One region of the Anaerocolumna sp. AGMB13020 genome, then DNA from elsewhere that is predicted to be linked to it. Evidence: a T-box and tRNA genes for the amino acid it is inferred to sense, from the RefSeq annotation. Region 1 holds a T-box; the other holds one or more tRNA genes.

Region 1 (7,677 bases):
ACCGATGGACGCCTGGCAGGGAAGAGTGTCATATATACAGTGAAGGAGCAGGCGGATTTATTAAAGAAGCTTGCGGAATTTAAAACGAATTAATCACAAAGAAAAAAGCAGTTGCTTAAATTAGGTTTTAGGCAGCTGCTTTCTATTTTTATTCTTCTGAAGATTATTTCTCTTCAGCTTCTTCAGAGGTTTCTTCCTCTTTGGCAGCATCCTGCGCATCAGAGGTAATATTTATAGATACATATTCTCTGGTTTCTTTTTTGTCAGAAGCGGGAGTATCTTCTTCCGTATCAAAGTCCTCAAAATCGTCTTCGAAATCATCAAAATCGTCTGCCGTGTCTTTGTTCAATACGTTCTTGTAAAGGTAATAAGCACCGCCGGCCAAGGTAGCAATGGAGATAGTACCGAATAAAAATTTTCCGAATTTCTTCATAATGAACATACTTCCTTTCGTTTAACAGTATATGCATTTTGCGATTGAAATTATACACATTAAAGGATAAATTTTGCATCGTAAGCTTGCATATTTACCGCTTTTATTATCCCGGTTCTCAGCAGGATATCTTTCGTAATACTAATTCTTCTTGGTTCATAATAGCTGATCGATAAGCTGATAAAGTCTTAGTGAGAATGACATACCATCAGCATAGCTTTCAATATTTGGGAAATACAGAAGCTTATGTCAACTATGATTATCTATTATTATAAGACAATAAAGGCTAAAAGGAAAGAAAAATTTACTGGCCGAAATTAGATATTGCTGAGAATTTACAGAAATGCTATAATGAAATGACATAACAGAATAATAAGCCCCAAAAGATACTATGCTAATTGACCGGTTGTTTGACAATGCATAGAAAAGAGGAACAAAAATGTTATACAACAGCGTTATAAAAGGTACCTTCCTATCAAGGCCAAATCGTTTTATTGCCTATGTAGAGGTAGAAGGTACAATACATAAATGTCATGTTAAGAATACAGGACGCTGTAAAGAACTTCTGATACCAGGTGCAACAGTCTACCTGGAGGAATCAGATAATAGTAAGCGCAGTACCAAATATTCATTGATTGCAGTTGAAAAAGGCACCCGTTTAATAAATATGGATTCCCAGGCACCCAATAAAGCAGTGCATGAATGGCTGGCAAATGGGAACCTTATGAAAGACACGGTTAAGATAAAGCCCGAGCAGGTATATGAGAACTCCAGATTTGATTTTTATGTGGAGACTCCTGAAAGAAAAGCATTTATTGAAGTGAAAGGAGTGACACTGGAAGAGGAAGGAACAGTACTTTTCCCTGATGCCCCTACGGAAAGGGGAGTTAAGCATATAAACGAACTGTGTAAGTGCCTGCAGGAAGGATATGAGGCATATATTCTTTTTGTGATACAGATGGAGGGAGTGGAATACTTTACACCAAATGACAGAACACACAAGGAATTTGGAGATGCCTTACGTCAGGCAAGCAGCCAGGGGGTTCAAATTTTAGCAATGGATTGTCAGGTAGAACCTAATAGCCTAAAACTGAAATCTGCCGTACCGGTTAAGCTGGTACAAGGGCGCGCCTGAACACACGGTACCCTTCTGAATGCCCCGCACAAGCAGTTTTAAAAGACTCTGGAAATTTTATAGAAAAACACTATAACTGTGATAAAGGGAGAAATCAAAATGTACGAAATGAAGGATGAATATTATACCGGTATAGAGCTTATTGATACACAGCATAAAGAACTGTTTCGCATAGCTGACGAAGCATATATGCTATTAAAAGACGAATTTGTAGTGGATAAATTCGATGATATTGTAGCAATCATACTAAGACTAAAAGATTATGCAACCAAACATTTTTCAGATGAAGAAGCGTATATGATGAGCATCGGACATAAAAAATTATTTTCTCAAAAAACAGAACATGAGGATTTTCTGGAAAAAATAAATGATGTAAACTTTGCGGACATGGATCATAATCAAACAGAGACACTATTGGATATTTTGGAATTCTTAAATGACTGGCTGGTACATCACATTCTTGAAAAGGATATGCTAATTGGAAAGCTATAAATAAAATTCTAATATAAGCTAAATTTTAAATATAAGTTAAACTTTAATTTTTTCCTTTTGTATTCGAACAAAGGTTTAAATAGGCTGTATTTTCAAAAATGCCGTAGGTTAAATAACCTAATTTAGCTTATATAATACATATGAAAAGGCAGAATGCCTTAATTTAACTGTATTTCGCATGGAGAAGTCAGCATACTAATAGTAGTACTAATATTAGTATTTTAGCTATTCATGCCGAAACCATACAGCCTCCAAATTGAAGCTTTTTTCATGTTTGTGAGCCATTGTAAGAAACTCCAATAAAAGGAGAGATGTCGTGAATATAGGATTATTTACGGAAACCTACTACCCCGAGATAAACGGGGTTGCTAATTCGGTATATATATTAAAGAAAGAACTGGAAGCTCTGGGACACACGGTATATGTGTTTACAACAACGACTCCGGGAGCACCGGAATATGAATACAATGTCTTCCGTGTTCCAAGCTTGCCCTTTATTCTGATTACGGAGAGGCGTATCGGAATGTTCTACTTGCCGAAACTAGCAGGAATCATAAAAAAATTGAATCTGGATATCATCCATACCCATACGGAATTTTCCTTAGGAATATTCGGGAGGATTATGGCAAAAGAGTTAAAGATACCAATGATTCACACCTACCACACAATATACGAAGACTACACCCATTATCTTCCCCATTTCAAAGCACTGGATGCAAGAGCCAAGGCCTTTGTACGAATATTTACAAAAGTATGCTGTAACTCAGTAGCCAGAGTAATCGTACCTACAGAAAAGGTAAAAGAACTGCTGCAAAAATACAGCGTATACAGAGAAATATCCGTCATACCAACAGGTGTAGATCTTAAAAAGTTCAATCCCGCTTTATATAAACAAGAAGATATCGATCAAATCAAGACCGAGTACGGCATTTTAAAAGAAGAAAAAGTCATACTCTATATAGGCAGGGTATCCAGAGAAAAGAATATCATAGAAACCATCAATGCCATGGAGTACTATATGAAAGACGGCAAACCGGTCAAATTCCTGATTGTAGGAAGCGGACCGGAAATGGATGAACTAAAGGACAGGGTAGCAGAACTTGACCTGCAGCAGAAAATAATATTTGCAGGCTCCAAACCTTGGGATACTATCGGTCTCTATTATCAACTAGGAGACGTATTCGTCAGTGCCTCACAAAGTGAGACACAGGGCTTAACCTATATAGAAGCCATGGCCGCAGGAATACCGGCAGTAGCCAGAGAAGACAGATGCCTGGACGGCATCCTCTTTGATGGAATAAACGGCTATAAATTCACCGATCAAAAAGGATTGATAGAAAGCCTGGATAAAGTCCTCTTTACAGACAAAGAAACACCTTACGGAGAAAATGCCAGAGAACTCATGCAGAAATTCTCAACAGAGACCTTTGGAAAAAGCGTTGAAGACGTCTATGAGGACGTTCTTGGAAATGAACGCTATTCTGAACAGACCGGCATCTCTGAAGCAAAAAAAATAAATTATCTGAAAATGCCATTTTAACCACAGCTTCCATACGGATATCATTATAAAATCCATATGGAAGCTGTATTATATTTTCGAAAATTTTTAAAAGCTAAATGAGCGATATGCTGTTATAGGATATTATTAATCCGTATATCCCAAATAATAAATACAAGAAAAGTTTAATTCAACTTCATCTTATTAATGGATTTTATTATTAAAACGCTGTATGTAAACCATCATTCTTCAGTGTTAACCTTAAAATAAACGAAAGAATCTAAAATGTGAAAATTGTGAATAGAAAAAATAAATTAAAGCTATCCTAATTTCTTAGCATAAATAAACACACCCACACAGAAATAAACACATCTATATAGTAATCATAAAAAAAGAAATACTTAATAACTATATCTGCAAAGCATGCCAGTAACGGAGAAAACCCACCTTGCTATTTGGTAGATTAGGTCTCGGAAAGGTTCCTTATGACACTTAAACTTCAGTAGTTGCGCTAAGTATTGAATAAGCCACTGTTTGAGCATATAAGAAACCAGCATAGTTCTGCTGGTTTCTTCGCGAGTTTGGCTTATTCAATACTGTCCTAAGCAATTACTGAAGTTTTAGTGGAATAAGGGTTCTTCTCCGAACCAAAACGTACAAATAGCAAGGCGGGTTTTCGTACCACTGCCACAACCTGCCTTTATACAACTGCTTAACAAGGTGCAAAATACCACTTGACAAAAATTGCTGAAATGCTATAATGAGGTTTATCAATAAGAAAACGCGTTGAAGAGACGAGTAAGATGTGAAATGACACAGAGAGGGATATGAGGTGCTGAGAATATCCCGCCAGGAAACATCCGAAAACTACCTCTGAGTGGTCCTAATCCGATCCGGTGATTCCGTTATCATCTAATGAAGTGGGAATTTAACAATCCAATGAGGGTGGAACCGCGAGATATATGCTCGTCCCTTTCGAGCTGCTATAAGGCAGGCGAAAGTGATGAGCTTTTTTGATGCCTTTTTATCAGCAGGATGTAATATAAACTGTCCCCATAACGGGAACGGCAGAAACAGGGAATATACAATCAAAGATTGGATATTCAGGAATGAAAATTCAAACAAAAAGAAGCATGTATTCAAAAGAATGCAGCTATGGGAAAGGAATGGTTACTTGTATGAAGATAACATTAAAAGACGGATCAGTAAAAGAATACGAAAATCAAATGGCAATCATAGATATTGCAAAGGATATTAGTGAAGGACTTGCCAGAAATGCCTGTGCAGCAGAGCTTAACGGAAAGGTAGTGGACCTTAGAACCGTTGTAGCAGAGGACAGCAGCTTAAGCATCCTTACCTTTGACAGCGAGGGCGGAAAAGCAGCATACAGACACACTACCTCTCATGTACTTGCAGAAGCAGTAAAAAGACTGTATCCAGCTGCAAAGCTTGCAATAGGTCCTTCCATTGATACTGGTTTTTATTATGACTTTGATGTAGAGCCATTTGACAGAGCAGCGCTGGATGAGTTAGAGAAGGAAATGAAGAAGATTATAAAGGAAGGTGCGGAGATCAAGCGCTTTACCCTTCCAAGAGAAGAAGCTATCCGCTTTATGGAAGAAAAAAATGAGCCATATAAGGTTGAACTGATTCAAGACCTGCCCGAAGGAGAAGAAATTTCCTTCTACAGTCAGGGAGAATTTACCGATCTTTGTGCAGGACCACACTTGATGAGCACAAAAGGTATTAAGGCTATCAAATTAATTTCCTCCTCCGGTGCTTACTGGAGAGGTTCTGAAAAAAACAAGATGTTAACCAGAGTGTATGGTACTGCTTATACAAAGAATGCAGACCTGGATGCTTATCTTGTTCATTTGGAAGATATCAAGAAACGTGATCACAACAAGCTAGGCCGTGAAATGGGATTATTTACAACGGTTGATGTAATCGGACAGGGACTTCCTCTTATTATGCCAAACGGTGTTAAGATCATGCAGACAATGCAGAGATGGATCGAAGACGAAGAGGAAAAAAGAGGTTATGTCAGAACAAAGACTCCATTTATGGCAAAAAGCGACCTGTATAAAATCTCCGGTCACTGGGACCATTACAAAGAGGGAATGTTTGTTTTAGGAGATGAAGAAAAAGATAAAGAAGTATATGCACTACGTCCTATGACTTGCCCCTTCCAGTATTATGTATACAAATCCGAACAGAGATCTTACCGTGATCTTCCTATCCGTTTAGGTGAGACTTCAACTCTGTTTCGTAACGAGGATTCCGGTGAGATGCACGGCTTAACCCGTGTACGCCAGTTCACTATATCAGAAGGTCATTTAGTAGTAAGACCGGATCAGATGGACGAAGAATTCAAGGGTTGTCTTGATCTTGCAAGATATTGTCTGAGCACACTCGGACTTGCGGAGGATGTAACATATCGTCTTTCCAAATGGGATCCCAACAACAAGGAGAAATACATTGGAACAGCAGATGTCTGGGAGGAAACACAGGGAAGAATCCGTAAGGTTTTAAATGACCTTGAGATACCTTTTACGGAAGAAGAAGGAGAAGCTGCTTTCTATGGTCCTAAGGTAGATATACAGGCTAAAAACGTATATGGCAAAGAAGACACTATGATTACCATTCAGTGGGATGCATTAATTGCAGAACAGTTTGATATGTACTATATCGACCAGAACGGTGAGAAGAAACGTCCTTATATCATTCACAGAACCAGCATTGGCTGCTATGAAAGAACGCTGGCATGGTTGATTGAGAAATATGCAGGTCAGTTCCCTACCTGGCTGTGTCCTGAGCAGGTGAGAGTACTTCCAATCTCCGAGAAATATCATGATTATGCCAAAAAAGTAGAGTCAGAGCTGAAAGAAAATGATATCCGCTGCAGTGTAGACGAACGCGCCGAGAAAATCGGTTACAAGATTCGTGAAGCAAGACTGGAACGTGTTCCTTATCTATTGGTGGTAGGACAGAAGGAAGAAGAGGAAGGTCTTGTATCCGTAAGAAGCCGTTACCTGGGGGACGAAGGTCAGAAAGAGCTTTCTGTGTTTGTAGATGCTATCTGCAAGGAAATCAGAAGAAAAGAAATCAGAAAAATTGAAGTAGAGCAGCAGGCTTAATTTCATATAATCCTTAAGATGTCAGGTGAACAGAAGTTTACCTGACATCTTGCTATACATTAAGCTTCATCCCCTTTGTTTTGAAACATATGATACAGAGGCAGACATGCATGCAAGACATTTTTCCTCTCCGTATTCCGGTACCGTGGAAGATCCGGTAACAGGGACAGCGTCAGGAGTTATGGGGGTATTTTATGCTACATACATAAACAAAGACTTTGATAAACCCCTTACTCTAAATATAGAACAAGGGCAGGAAATTGGAAAAGATGGCAGGGTAATTGTTCGGGTCAGGAAATCGCTTGCAGATTATGAAGTCGAGATTCTTGGCACAGCGGTGTATGTGAAAGAATTCGAGATACAGGTATAAAGTTATAATGAACTTGATATTATTCATTACTAAAACACCAGTTAAAGCTATCTGTTAAGGAATAGCGAACAGCTGGAATAGCAGAGGATATACGCATCAATAAATAAGGTTAGAATAATGGAAAAACGGATATTCTATGAAGAAAACAGTTACTAATTATTTATATATTTGATATACAAGGAAAGGATATCGTTATACGGTATGTTATGGTACTCAAATGCTTAATATCGGTACACACTTATCTGTAGCCAAAGGTTACGAACGAATGGGAAAGGATGCTCTATTAATAGGTGCCAATACCTTGCAGTTCTTTGCCAGAAATCCAAGGGGAGCCAAAGCGAAGGCGGCAGATTATAAGGACATGAATAAATTCAGAGAGCTGCTTCAGGAAAATGATTTTGCCAGGATAATGGCACATGCGCCTTATACCCTCAATGCCTGCTCCAAAGATGCCCATTTAAGAGAATTGTCAGCGCAGATGTTTGAAGAAGATGTCAACAGGATGGAATTCTTTCCGGGAAACTTTTATAATCTGCATCCGGGAAGCTGCCTGGGGCAGGAGAGCAGTATTGCTATAGAACAGATTGCACTTATGCTAAATAAGGTAATGTA
Region 2 (7,677 bases), 270 kb from region 1:
TACCTTGATTCCTTCTATATAGTTGACTCATATTTCCGGTAACATCCTCGCCTTTCTTTATGAGCTCAATCAATTCTTCATTACTCATTCACTCAACCCCTTTTTCTTTTTAATAAATTGTAGTTATTTTACTTTCGTAAATACAATAACTTAATCGTACTCTGACAAATCCGCCTTTTCTTCATACTATATATTACTATATTAATCTGAACACACTACTTGGTGCAAAAGTTTCTCATTAGGAAACTTTTGTGGTAAATTTTTTTCTGAATCCATTTACATGACTGATTATCTATATCTGAATCCATTTATATGATTGATTATATGTACTATATAAAGTATTCAAATTCTTTGTTTAAATATATATTGATATCTCACGCTAATACTGAATTATCTATGTATATACAATCACGTATTGTTTCCTTATAAGAAACATTATAAGCTTAATATTTTCCACTGTCAAGCAACTTTTTAATGAAATATTCTAATTTTTGTTGCTTAATTAGAAATTAATGATATACTAGAGAATATGGAGGTGCGTAACATGGGATTAAAAGAAAATTTAAAAGCAAAAAGAATTGAGTTAGATCTCACTTTGGAAGAGGTTGCAAACAAAGTCGGTATCGGACGTTCTACACTGCACAAATACGAAAATGGTACTATTCCTAATATTCCATCGGAAAGAATCGAGAGTCTAGCAGCGGCTTTAGGCACCACTCCCGCCAGATTGATGGGGTGGGATACCACAGAAGATACCATTATTTCCAAGGAATTACTAATGTCAAAAGAAGCTCTTGCTTCCATTAAGAATTTTTCAACCAATGTTGATTCAAAAACAGGTATTACAATGATGGATATTTTCAATAAATTAATATCGGATATAGAATTTACGAAATCTATTGACCTGCTCCTTACCTTTAAAACCAGAACCGAGAAGGAGTGGGAGGAAATGGAGGATGCTTTTTATAAACTAAGCAGTGAAGAAAAACATAAATTAAATGTTGATACATTAAAAGATTTTAGTCTGGAGCGAATAATGGAGCGCATGCGTACTGCAGTGATGAATACAATAAATGCCGATATAAGAGGTTATTATCACATTAAAACCGAAGATGAAGAGCTAAAAGTGAGTATACGCAAAGGTAACACTTCTATATTTCAATAAATTTGAGCTTCTCAATGAGTCAGAAAGGCTTATACCTGAAACCTGACCGATACGAACAGGATCATATCCTGTTCGTATCGGTTACAATTCTGCCATCCTTTATTTCAATAATACGATCTGTCTTCTCTGCTATTCTGTTGTCATGGGTAATAATAACAAAAGTGGTTCCTTTTTCTCCATTGATCTTGCGAAGAAGTTCATATATTGTCTCTGCAGAATCCGAATCCAGATTGCCAGTTGGCTCATCAGCCAGAATAATCTCCGGAGAATTCATCAGAGCCCTTGCAATTGCAGTTCTCTGCTGTTGGCCGCCGGACATTTTGGAGGAAGGATTGTTAATAACATCTTTAAGCCCAACCAGCTCCAGATACTCCTCGGCTTCACTCCTTCTTTTTTTCCCTCCTTTTCCATACTGTATCTCATAGGGCATCAGTACATTTTCCAAGGCAGTGAATTCAGGCAGGAGATAATGAAACTGAAAAATAAATCCGATGGTCCTGTTACGAATTTCGGCCAGTTGATTAACCGGCAGCTTATTGATCTTAAGACCATTTACATGAATCTCACCAGAAGTAGGTTGGTCCAGGGTTCCCATAATATTAAGAAGAGTTGTTTTTCCGCTTCCTGACTGTCCGATAATCGAATTAAAGGATCCTTTTTCTATATTTAAGTTAATATCATAAAGTACCTGGTTCTGGATTTCTGAGCCGTATATTTTATTGATATTTTTTAATTCCATAACATGCTTCATCTTTTACCTCCTGGTTTCATTAATTATTGCGTATAATATCTACTGGATTTAATCTGGATGATTTTACAGCCGGCAGTAAGGAAGCCGCTACGGAAGACAGCAATGCCACCAATACAGATATACTAATAAATCCTTTGTTTAGATATAATGCAACGATTGGGGTACCATCAGGATTTAATGCAAAGGTACTAAATCCATAGGATAAGCCGAGACCAAGAACAATTCCCAACACCGCTCCGAAGCCTCCAAGAATAATCCCTTGTGAGAGAAAAACATAACACGCCATCCTGTTTTTCATACCCATGGCTTTTAAAATGCCTATCTGCTTTGATTTCTGCAATACCGATATAGCAAGAACACTGGCTATTCCAAGCACAACAGATATAAGTACGAATATCTGTATCATATAACTGGATATACTCTGACCTTTCAACCCACTTAGCAGCTGCTCATTCTGTTCCTTCCAGTTCGTTATGGAAACATCCCTTCCTTGTAAGGCAGTACTTATGCTATTACCTATGATATCTGCCGAAAATACCGCTGAATCCTCCACCTGAATTTCTATAGAAGTAATTTTTCCAACTTCTTTAAATATTTCCTGAGAAGTCTCAAGATTTGTAATTGCCCAGGTCGTATTAATAGATTTCACCTTCAAATCATAAAAGCCTTTTATCTTCAGTGTAATCAGTTCTTTCTCCGGTGTAATGACTTTGACATCCTCTCCGGTATGAAGGCCATATTTATCCTTTATATCCGTTCCAAGAATAACTTCATTTCTTCCTTCAGGCATACTCCCCTCTACCAGCTGCTTTTTCAGATCATAGATTTCATCTGCACTTGCTAAATCAAATCCTCTTAAAAGCAATGATGCCGCATCCTCTTCTCTATCAAGAAAGACCGGATGATCGGAGACAGGAGCTATGGTAGTAATATCCTTATCCGCCGATTGTATCAATTTAATAATTTCATCATAATCATTTATTTTTTTGTCTGCTGCATCCGCTGTAACGGTTATCTGTGATGCATTTCCAATTGTTTTATCCACCAGACTTTTTTGGAGTCCCTGAATAAGAGAACCGATAAAAATCTGTACCGAAACACCTATGGAGATTCCTAAGATTATCAGTATAGTCTGCCCTATGTTTGATTTTAGAAATCTAGCACCTATTTTAAAACCAAGTCTCATATATCAGCCACCTCACACTACATATTTTTAATTTATATTACAGTCAGCATCACAACTTCATCCAGTATGATTCATATTCAGTATTTGAGAAGTCATATCTGTTAGTTGTAAATCTTTAAAAATAATATAGCACAACATTCGGCATCTTGCAATATAATTTTAATCTATTTAATTGTGTTTAATTATTATCATTGCCCATGTTATCCACTTTTAATTCTTGGTATAAAAAACTACCAACTGAATTGATAGCTGGTAGTGAACTATTAAGTCGATCAAGTTACTATTCTCTTTATGTACTCTATCTCATTGTCATCTCTGGACACTTCGGTGTATCCAAATTTCTCATATAAGTATTGATTAACTTTACTGAAAACTGGTGTTGAAAGTTGCCATACTAAGATATCCCTATAATTTTCTTCAATTAATTCCATTGTTCTATATCCATATCCTTTTCCTTGATAGATCGGATTAATAACAAAGTCTTCAAAACGCATTGTTTCTTTATCTATTGTTATGAGAAAGAATCCTCCTATAATATGGCTATCCAATATGATTTTATAGGAAATAAAGTTTTTTATTATGAAAATTTGTGATTCTATACTATCATAACCAGGCGGGCCTCCATTTCTCCCCAAATATGTATTAACTTCTTGATTATATGCTGCTATTTTAATTTCTGTGATTGCACTAGCATCCTGTACATCTGCACGTTCAATACTCAACATATTGTTTACCTCCCTTTTAGTATACCTTTAGTATAAAGCATACCCCAAAAATGAATAGACTATTATTCTAAGAGATGGTAAGATAATATCAGATTAGATAAAAAATATTTTTTTCAGATGTCCAAAAAAGAGATATAAATATTCCAAGTAAGCAGTCCAATTCCTTCATAATACTCAGGTAAGATAAACAAACCAATCAATTACCTTATTGAAGATATTATGGAAAAGTCTCAAACGAATCTTGTTTTATTCAAATATATGATTTTTTTTCATGCTTTGTTCATTTATATTTCAAAACTCGACATAAAAAGCCTTCCTTCATGCGTAGGAAGACTCATAGATAATAAATTTGCAGAGCAGGTCATGGCTACATTAAGTAATCATGGCGCAGGTATTCTTAACGAATTGGCAAGTTCTACCAAATATGGATTTTTATATATCCATCCAAATAAAAACACCACCTGCAATGCATTCGCACATTCAGTGGTTTATATATACGATTACACACTATACTTGTAATGTCAATATCAACACAAATAAACTGGGCAATCAATGGAAAGTTGTGAAGGTAAAAACTAGCAGGATACGAACCATATCTTTCTCCCGCGAAACGGCAAGCAAATGAATATATTTATATCTTTATCCGGCGAAACGATAAGTAAATGAATATATCCACACCTTATCAGATTTTTAAGGATATTATCCACAAATATAATGCAACCGTTGAGGATGAATCCTTCAAATCCTTCATATCCATTGCTTAGAACAAGGCACACTGGTACTATGCTTATACCAGAAGACGTTGATCTTAGAATCGTATCAGCTCAACTGGGGTACACTCAGACAAGCACCACAATGACATCTATGCTCCAGCCAAAAAGAATCAGATAAAATAAGCAAAACCAAACAGTTACCAAGGCATAAAAAAGGCACCCGTTAATGGATGCCTTTTAACTTTTTAAAACCGTTCAAACCCTTGAATTTACCAGGTTTTCTTGAGAGCTCCCGACGAGACTTGAACTCGAGACCTTTACCTTACCAAGGTAACGCTCTACCGACTGAGCTACGGGGGCAGTTATTTATTTAATACAAATCCTTCAAAACTGTATTCAGCTTCAAACGAATTCGCTGCAATGCATTATCAATTGACTTTGGTTCTTTCTTTAATTTGTCTGCTATCTGAAGGTAAGAATAATCATGCAAATATAAATCCAAAACTGTTTTTTCAAACTGACTTAAATGCCTTACGAGTTCATATTCTAACATACTTGTACTCTCTTTGTCAATAACTAATTCTTCAGGATTTGAAATTTTATTTTGACTCATGATATCAGCCAGGGTTTCTTTCTCGTCCTGATCTGCATTCTCACTGTAAGCAGGTGCGTATAATGAGACGTAGGTATTCAAAGGAATGTTTTTCTTTCGATTGGAGGCTTTGATTGCGGTGTAAATCTGCCTCGAGATACAAAGGTCAGCAAAGCTGTAAAAGGTACTGTCTTTATCCGTATCATAGTCTCTGATAGCTTTATAGAGACCTATCATGCCCTCCTGTATTAAATCCTCTTTATCCCCGCCAATTAAAAAAAGAGCCTTTGCTTTGTTTTTCACCAGACTTTTATATTTGGTGAGCATAAAGTCCATTGCATAGGAATCCCCGCCATGAATCATAGAAATGATTTCATCGTCACTCAACTGATCCCATATCTTATCAGGCATTTTGTCGTAACCTCCCCTGGTCTGTTTGAAAATGTCTATAATGATTGCTATTTTACAATCAGTGTAGCACAGGCCTTAGGAAATAGCAACCAGATAAGCTGGATGCATACCTTCCTTTTATGCTTCTTTTTGTACTTCTTTTAAACTTCCTTTTATGCTTCTTGGTAATATAACTATTAAACCTTATAATTGCTTCTAACACGAAAAGAAAGGTACTGCCTAATTGCTTAAGCAATACCTCTCCTACTCCTTAGAGTTTAAACACCTCTAATTTGTTGTTCAATATAACCATCCCCTTTCCTGTTGGAATCGACCGGTCAACTGTATTATCTCATAGTTTTCCTTTGTAAGCCAGGGTAAGAATGATTATATCTGATTTCTCTTATATATAATTTTTCTGATGGTATCTTCACTCAGATGATATTCTTCCGACAAATTCTTAACCGGTTCTCCCTGTCTGAATAAACAGGTTATTTCTTCATTTCTCTTATCAATCCATTCACGGGTGCCACTAATGCATCCCCATTGTGCCTTGCTGCTTCGCTTCGGAATATATACAAGGCATCCTTCAGCGTATTGCTGTACTTCCTTTAACAGTTGGTCCGGCAATACATCTGCTCCTTTTTTGTAATTCAATCAGCATTACCTCCGTTATTACATTACTCTCAACGCTACGAAATACTAAGCTTTTCATGTATAGCCACCTCCTTGATTTTTGTATTTTATATTAATAATTACCAGTATATCATAGGATTTGGAGAATTTCCAGTTATTTATTCTTTTATTTGATCAAATGAATATAATTGAGTTATTAAACCACTATCATTTTCTTTTATAAAACAGAAAAATTAATAATATATTAGAATTTAACAGAAAGTATTTATATATTATCGTTATTATCATATAATGGATTACTAGAAACCCAGACCGTAATAAAAGAAAGGATAAGCTTATGAAGCATTTATTAGAGGAGCAGATTAAAGAAATCAATAAAAAAGAAGAACTATTCTTACAAGGTAAGGACAACACCTATTTGAATCAGAAAATAAATCCTCTCCTTGATAAGGTTCGGGATAAAATACCCGCAAATTTAAAGAATACTTTGGATAAAGCTTTTTTTAAAGCCTTTGAACTGATCTACGAAAAAGGAATTGATGTTATTGAAAAGACCTATAACAAAAACAGCATACTGGTGGATTACGACATCAACAACCAGGCCATGAACAAGAAATTGACAAAAAAACATATCAAAGATCTGGATAACCCTTCTCTTAATTCCAGTCGTTTTAATTCTGCTTTCTCTGCTGTTGAGGGAAGTGTCCTTGGTTTATTTGGCATCGGACTTCCGGATATACCGGTATTTCTGGGCCTCATTATAAAATCAATAAACGAAATCTCCTTAAGTTATGGTTTCACCAATGAGAAAGAGGAAGAGAAAGCATATCTGCTGCTTTTAATTCAAGCCTCCCTCTTAAAAGGAAAAGAACAAAGGGAATTAAATATGCGTATCGACCAACTGGCTTATGCTATTGAGAATGGAAATGTTCCTGCTCTTAATATAAAAAAGGAAATGAAAGCCGCCTCCTCCTGCTTCTCAGAGGCTCTCCTAACCGCCAAATTCATTCAGGGAACTCCTATTGTAGGAGCAATAGGCGGCGTAATCAATCATAGTTATATCAAGAAAATAACTGCATACAGTCAAATAAAATATAAGAAACGTTATCTGCTCAAAAAAATCAATGAACAGTATGCCAATACCATAACAGACTAGAATATATTCCTCGTTTTTTCTTTACTCTTAAATCCCCGCCTTATAATGAAAAATCTCCTGAAAAAGCTCGTCTAAAGCTCTTTCAGGAGATTTTTCATTCATTTAAGCCATTCTTTGTCTTACAATTTCATAAGAGAGAACTCCCATAGCAACAGACGCATTTAGGGAATCAATATTTCCAAACATTGGAATCTTCGCCAGGTAATCACACTTTTCCTTTACCAGTCTTCCAACTCCTTCTCCTTCACTTCCGATAACAAGTCCAATTGGCCCTTTCAGATTCTGCTTGTACATTACTTCACCTTCCATATCAGCACATACGAACCAGAGACCCTGTTCCTTTAATTCTTCTATGGTGGCAAC

The links. A T-box is a leader RNA that pairs with one kind of tRNA and senses whether it is charged. The one in region 1 lies ahead of thrS (threonine--tRNA ligase), so its partner is inferred to be a tRNA-Thr.
Region 2: it encodes a tRNA-Thr, which carries the amino acid that the T-box ahead of thrS (threonine--tRNA ligase) is inferred to sense. The anticodon was not compared.

The regions. Positions count from the first base shown of each region.
Region 1 is NZ_CP136910.1:3,714,205-3,721,881, forward strand. It holds gene R2R35_RS15400 (hypothetical protein) at 1-93, shown strand, start outside; gene R2R35_RS15405 (hypothetical protein) at 164-433, opposite strand; gene sfsA (DNA/RNA nuclease SfsA) at 873-1,568, shown strand; gene R2R35_RS15415 (bacteriohemerythrin) at 1,668-2,060, shown strand; gene R2R35_RS15420 (glycosyltransferase family 4 protein) at 2,377-3,600, shown strand; T-box leader at 4,336-4,535, shown strand; gene thrS (threonine--tRNA ligase) at 4,737-6,695, shown strand; gene R2R35_RS15430 (PhzF family phenazine biosynthesis isomerase) at 6,721-7,065, shown strand; gene R2R35_RS15435 (deoxyribonuclease IV) at 7,331-7,677, shown strand, end outside.
Region 2 is NZ_CP136910.1:3,982,543-3,990,219, reverse strand. It holds gene R2R35_RS16545 (sigma-70 family RNA polymerase sigma factor) at 1-88, opposite strand, end outside; gene R2R35_RS16540 (helix-turn-helix domain-containing protein) at 545-1,165, shown strand; gene R2R35_RS16535 (ABC transporter ATP-binding protein) at 1,227-1,916, opposite strand; gene R2R35_RS16530 (ABC transporter permease) at 1,936-3,102, opposite strand; gene R2R35_RS16525 (GNAT family N-acetyltransferase) at 3,375-3,827, opposite strand; tRNA gene R2R35_RS16520 (tRNA-Thr) at 4,828-4,900, opposite strand; gene sigH (RNA polymerase sporulation sigma factor SigH) at 4,911-5,543, opposite strand; gene R2R35_RS16510 (CD3324 family protein) at 5,910-6,179, opposite strand; gene R2R35_RS16505 (EcsC family protein) at 6,496-7,314, shown strand; gene rlmB (23S rRNA (guanosine(2251)-2'-O)-methyltransferase RlmB) at 7,417-7,677, opposite strand, start outside.